DNA from 2 places in the Lacrimispora indolis DSM 755 genome. Region 2 is predicted to be linked to the other one. Evidence: predicted binding sites of a transcription regulator. Region 2 holds the regulator's gene; the other holds the start of a gene.
The links. Region 2 encodes HrcA, which represses chaperone genes, less so after heat shock. Its sites were predicted from a motif close to TGTTAGCACTCNNNNNNNNNGAGTGCTAACA; they were not measured.
Positions count from the first base shown of each region.

Region 1 (3,324 bases), 220 kb from region 2:
AGGAACGGCGGCAATTTAAGCTACCGCATCAAGCAGTCAGAGGTGGAATCCATAAGAGAAGGCTTTACGGATGCAAATCCCTGGCAGCCCATCGGCACCAGCGTGAAGGGTCTGGCAGGAGAGTATTTTATGGTAACAGGAAGCGGAAAATACTTCCGCAACGTGATCCTGGATCCGGAAGCCAATACCTGTATTATTGAGGTAGATGAAAAGGGCGAGAATTACAGGATCCGCTGGGGTCTTATAAACGGCGGGCGTCCTACCAGTGAGCTTCCTTCCCACCTTATGAACCATGAGGTCAAAAAAGAGGCCACGGCTGGAACGCACAGGGTGATCTACCATGCCCATCCTGCCAATATAATCGCCCTTACCTTTGTCCTGCCCTTGGAGGATAAAGTGTTTACCAGGGAATTATGGGAGATGGCTACGGAATGTCCGGTGGTTTTCCCTGCCGGCGTAGGTGTTGTGGGCTGGATGGTGCCTGGCGGACGTGATATTGCAGTGGCTACCAGCGAATTGATGAAGAAGTACGATGTGGCTGTCTGGGCCCATCACGGCCTGTTTGCTTCCGGAGAGGATTTTGACTTGACTTTCGGCCTTATGCATACTGTGGAAAAATCTGCGGAGATTCTTGTTAAAGTGCTTTCCATCCGTCCGGATAAGCTTCAGACCATTACGTCTCAGAACTTCCGGGACTTAGCGGTGGATTTTAAGGTGAATTTACCGGAAGAATTCCTGTATAAGAAATAAACTGTGATTTAGGAAATGCGGCAACAGCATTGAAAAAAGCCACTGCAGAGCGAGCGCTTTCCAGTGGCTTTTCCCAGGTTCCATTACTAAATTGTTTTAATCTATTTCTTCTTCCACAATGGTAGTGGTTTCATCGGCCAGTTCCTTAATCGCCGCTCCGGTAGATTGGGCTGCTTCTTTAGTGGCCTCAAATCCGTCCTTTGCTGCCTCCTTTGCCGCCTCAAACCCCTCCTTTGCTGCATCTTTGGCTGTCTCAACAGCTGTTTCCGCTGTTTCCATTATAGAGTCCGCTGCCTCTGTGGCCTCTTCTGCCAGACGGTCTGCGGCTCCGGCAGCATAATCCAAACCGCCATCTGAGCTGTCTTCTTCGTCATCTAAATACGTATCTGCCTGTTCTTTTGCGGATTCAAACATGTCCTTCGCTGTAAAAGCCATAGCAGAAGCCGCTTCCTTTGCCGTATCGGAGACAATACTTGCCGCATCCTTAACCAGGTTTTTTGCCGCACTCACCGCATCCTTGGCAGCATCTGCCATATGGTCAGCGGCGACCTTAAATTCATCCTTATTGGCATGTAAGGAAACATAGTTGCGGTTCATCGTGCTGTCAATTTTGGAAATGTCGTCATTCCCTTCATCTTCAAAATCATGGAAATTTTCTTCCAGTTCTTTGTGGAAGGATTTGTATTTTGTAAAATAAGAGATACCGGCGGCAACAACGCCGGCCACAGTGGCCAGTGCCACAAATTTCCCAAACCCATTACCCTTTTTTGCCATTTGAAACACTCCTTTCCTTATTACCGCCCGTGTATTCTGGACATAACGGTATGCTTAAAAGGCGCTTTTTTATTAACGCCTGTGCATTTTAAACATAACGGAATGCCTGTAAGGCTCTTCATTCTATGTTATTGTAATACGTTCATAGAAAAAAATAAAGGTATATAATAAGAAAATTTCTATAAACTATGTAGGTAAAGGAGAAAATACCGCAAATATGGTAAAAATGTAAAAAAAATATAAAGTTAGCACTCAACTATTGACAGTGCTAATAATGAGTGATATAACTTAGTATGTGAATAAAATAAAACTTCTTTCGGAAGGCCAAAAGAAAGAAATAATAAGCAGAAAGCTATGAGGAGGAATTGCAATGAAATTAGTACCATTATTTGACAAAGTTGTGTTAAAACCATTGGTTGCAGAGGAGACAACAAAGTCCGGTATTGTTCTGCCGGGTCAGGCAAAAGAAAAACCCCAGCAGGCGGAAGTTATCGCAGCAGGACCAGGCGGTCTGGTAGACGGCAAGGAAGTTACCATGCAGGTTAAAGTGGGCGATAAAGTAATCTTCTCCAAATATTCAGGAACAGAAATAGAGACCGGAGAAGACGATGAGAAATATGTAATCGTCAAGCAGAGTGATATTTTAGCAGTGATCGAATAATTTTAGAAGGCAATACTGAAATCATAACAGATAGTTTTAGATAATACGTATTTTTATTTTTAGAAGAAAACTGGAGGAATGAATCATGGCAAAACAGATTAAATATGGCGTAGATGCCAGAAAAGCACTTGAGTCCGGAGTTAATCAGTTAGCAGATACCGTTCGTGTAACATTGGGACCTAAGGGAAGAAACGTTGTACTGGATAAATCCTTTGGCGCACCTTTGATCACAAACGATGGTGTTACCATTGCAAAAGAGATCGAGCTGGAGGATGCCTTTGAGAATATGGGCGCTCAGCTTGTAAAAGAAGTTGCTACAAAGACCAATGACGTGGCCGGTGACGGTACCACAACTGCAACTGTTCTGGCTCAGGCTATGATCAATGAAGGAATGAAGAACCTGGCAGCAGGCGCAAACCCAATCGTTTTAAGAAAGGGTATGAAAAAAGCCACAGAAGCAGCAGTAGAAGCTATTGCAAAGATGAGCGAGCCGATCAAAGGCAAGGCATCCATCGCAAGAGTAGCAGCTATTTCCGCATCAGATGATGAGGTTGGCGAGATGGTAGCTGACGCTATGGAGAAGGTTTCCAACAACGGTGTTATCACCATTGAAGAATCCAAGACCATGAAGACAGAGCTGGATCTTGTGGAAGGTATGCAGTTTGACAGAGGTTATATCTCTGCTTATATGTGCACCGATATGGAGAAGATGGAAGCTAATTTAGACGATCCATACATTCTCATTACAGATAAGAAGATCTCAAACATTCAGGAGATCCTTCCTTTATTAGAGCAGGTAGTTCAGTCCGGCGCAAGACTTCTCATCATCGCAGAAGATGTGGAAGGCGAGGCTTTAACCACCTTAATCGTTAATAAATTAAGAGGTACCTTCAATGTCATCGCTGTAAAGGCTCCAGGCTACGGCGACAGAAGAAAAGAGATGTTACAGGATATCGCTGTTTTAACAGGCGGTACCGTGATTTCCGATGAATTAGGCTATGAGCTTAAGAATGCAACCCTTGATCTCTTAGGACGTGCAAAATCCGTTAAGGTTCAGAAGGAAAATACCGTGATCGTGGACGGCTGCGGCGATAAGGAAGCAATCACCGCAAGAATCGGCCAGATCAAGGGCCAGATCG
Region 1 is NZ_AZUI01000001.1:433,708-437,031, reverse strand. It holds gene rhaD (rhamnulose-1-phosphate aldolase) at 1-750, shown strand, start outside; gene K401_RS30930 (hypothetical protein) at 847-1,524, opposite strand; gene K401_RS0102055 (co-chaperone GroES) at 1,895-2,185, shown strand; gene groL (chaperonin GroEL) at 2,271-3,324, shown strand, end outside.
Region 1: the regulator HrcA is predicted to act here: its motif matches at 1,768-1,798, upstream of K401_RS0102055 (co-chaperone GroES).

Region 2 (3,324 bases):
ACCTAAGTCAATACCAATGATCTTGCCCATAGTTTTTTCCTCCTATTTAATAAACCAAATGTGAATGTTATCTGTTTTCTGAGTTTTATATGACTAATTCGCCACCTGCACCATGGAATGTCTTACCACGGTGTCGCGGTAGGTGTAACCCTTCTGGAGTTCCTGGGAAACAACATTCTCTCCCAGTGACTCATCTTCAATATGCATGACCGCATTATGGAAATTGGGATCAAACGGCTTTCCCACTGCTTCAATGGGCTTTACGCCTGCTTCTTCCAGTGTTTTCATCAGCTGTTTGTATATCTTTTCCATGCCATCTGCAAAAGGAGCGTTCTTCTCCTCCTCGGAAATGGCTGCAAGGCCTCTTTCAAAATTATCTACTACAGGGAGGATCCGTTCCACAATATCCTTTGCCCCGATTTCAAACATGGCTGTCTTTTCCTTCTCTGTTCTCTTGCGGTAATTATCGAATTCAGCCATGTTCCTCTGAAGGCGGTCTGTCAGTTCTTCTATCTTTTCATCTCTTGGGTCTTTTTTCTCTTTCTTTTTCCCGAAAAGACCCTTTTTCACGGATTCTTCCTTAGAATCCTCTTCCGCCGTTTCTTCCTCTGAAACGCCTTCCTGGATTCCGTCGTCTGCACAGGCTTCTGTGCCTTCTATTTCTTTTTCAGTGAAAGCGGCATCTTCCGCCTGAACAGTCTCATCTGCCAGTCTTTCATCTGTTTTCACATCTTCCATGCTCAATGCTCTTCCCTTTACCTTTCATCTTTTTTCAAAATGGCATCCAGCTGCGTCATGAGATTGCGCAATGTGCTGAGTACCTTTTCATAATCCATGCGTTTCGGTCCTATGATTCCAATGGTACCCCTTAAGCCTTCGCCCAGCTCATAGTTGGCAGTTACAATGCTGCAGTCCTTCATGGTCTTAACGGGTGCTTCATCACCGATGTATACCTGGATTCCGGATCCGCTCTCCGAGCTGTTCACATCATCGATCAGCCCCTGCAAAAGCTCCTTTTGTTCCAGCGTGCCGATAAGCTTACTGGCCCTTTCTCCATCACTTAACTCCGGATACTTGAAAATATTGGTGGCCCCGCTGGTGTAAATCTGAAGGTCTTCATCATCGCCCTGGATGGCTCCTGCCACCTCGGTCAGTACCCGGTCCACCACATCACAGTGGGGCCCTGCCTGAATTTTCAGCCTGCTGATCACTTCAAGATTGATCTCTTCTATGGTCAGCCCGTTAAGGGCATTGTTAAGAAGAATATTCAGATTCAGAAGTCCTTCGTCATTTAATTCCGTATGAATGGGAATTATGGTATTCTTAATGATGTTTCCCTCCACCACGATTACTACAAGAAGCTTTTCTTCATCAACCTTGGAAAGCTGGATAAACTTCAGTTTGTTCCTGTGGTACTGGGGAGCGCTGATCATTGCCGCGTAATTGGTGTTCTGGGCAAGAAGCTTTGCCATCTGCTTTAACAACAGCTCCACCCTGTCTACCCGTTTCAGCATCATATCCTTGATCTCAGTGACTTCCTCTTCTTTTTCCTGCATGATCTGGTCCACATAAAAGCGGTATCCTCTGTCGGAAGGAATCCTTCCTGCCGAGGTGTGAGGCTGCATAATGTACCCCAGCTCCTCCAGATCAGACATCTCATTCCGGATGGTAGCGGAACTCAAGTTCAAATCCGTATACTTTGATATGGTACGGGAACCGACCGGTTCTCCTGTTTCCAGATAAGTCTTGATGATGGCTTTTAATATGGTTACCTTCCGCTCATCTAACTGATCCTTATCACTCAAGCTGCTCCACTTCCTTTCTGAGTTTTTTGTTAGCACTCAACGTTTGGGAGTGCTAACATCTTCTTTTCATAATATATTCTTTTTTTCTACTTTTGTCAATACATTCCTATAAAAATTTTTGGTGAAGTTTTTGTGGCTTGTTTGTACATTTTTCCTCATTCTTTTATTAAATATTACAAAGCTGTTGACAACTTTTTCTTGACATTTAACACTTTTGTAATATAATGGTAAGGAAGACACCATAACAACACGATCATAGCAACACGATCTAGTCCGCAGTGTTGCCTGTGAATCCTACGGCTCCACAGGCTTACGGGCATTCGCCCTATGAATTGGAACAAGAACAAATTTTCTTACGTGCGGGCACGACGAAAAATTTGTTCTTGTTCCAATCCGCACTGCTCATTGCGAGGTAAAATTATGAAAAGTTTTTCAGGGAAGAAATGTATTACCGGATTCCTGACACTTCTTTGTATTCTGCTGTTATCTATGTCTGCACTGGCAGCCGAAACTACGGGAAAAGACCAAACTGTGAATCAAGTACAGTCCGAAAGCTCTGGAACAGATCACCAAACCATACAAACCGGTACCGAAAATCAGACAGCAGCAGCCAATACGGAGACACTTCCTGAGGAAATCGGACCTGGTATCAAGAAAAAGGAACCGGTAAAACCGGAGGAGCCGGCGGCGCCCGTTTATGAAAAAGGAGAATCTCTTGGGTTCTTCACCGCCACTGCATACTGCCCTAACAGCGAAAACACCGGCAAGCAGGGCCTGACCTATTCCGGTACGGTTCCCAAGCCGCAGCATACCATATCCGCAGATATCACCATCCTTCCTCTCGGAACCAAGGTTATGATCGACGGTATCGTCTATACCGTTGAGGATATCGGAAGCAGTGTGAAGGGAAATAAAGTAGATATTTTCTTCGCAAGCCGCGCAGAAGCCCTGGATTTTGGAAGACAGACAAAAGAATTATTTGCAGTCATTGAACAGTAAAAATGTCCCCATTACGCCGCAGAACAGCGAACCACATCGCTGTTCTGCGGTGTTTTTTTTGCGCAAACAATGAGCCGGACAAATATGCTTGTATATTCATTAAACAAATGCCGAGGCAACTAAGAAAAGAAGCACAGAGAGATTTTTTAGTGTTTATTCTTGACAAATTTGGAAAAATGTGTAAAATGATTACTTGTACCTCATTTATTACAAAACTGTTACATATAATTATAAATATATTAAATTATATTACAGTTTGTAAAAAAGAAAGGAAGTATTTGTAATATGCATAAAACAAACCGAATTCACTGGTTCCTGGGAGCCTTACTAATGATGACATTTTTTCTGATAAATACATTTCTCATTTTTGCAGCGCAGACCGCTGGCATCATTGACAACGCCGACGAAAGCAGCGTCAGAGGCTGGGCCCTTAACAACTCTGATCCCAATACTGCTGCAGAAGTAAAAGTTGTTATTACCAATCAGGCAAACGGGCAGGTTGTGGCGGAGCTTACTGCCG
Region 2 is NZ_AZUI01000001.1:650,277-653,600, forward strand. It holds gene dnaK (molecular chaperone DnaK) at 1-30, opposite strand, end outside; gene grpE (nucleotide exchange factor GrpE) at 94-738, opposite strand; gene hrcA (heat-inducible transcriptional repressor HrcA) at 756-1,805, opposite strand; gene K401_RS0103120 (3D domain-containing protein) at 2,226-2,804, shown strand; gene K401_RS0103125 (3D domain-containing protein) at 3,135-3,324, shown strand, end outside.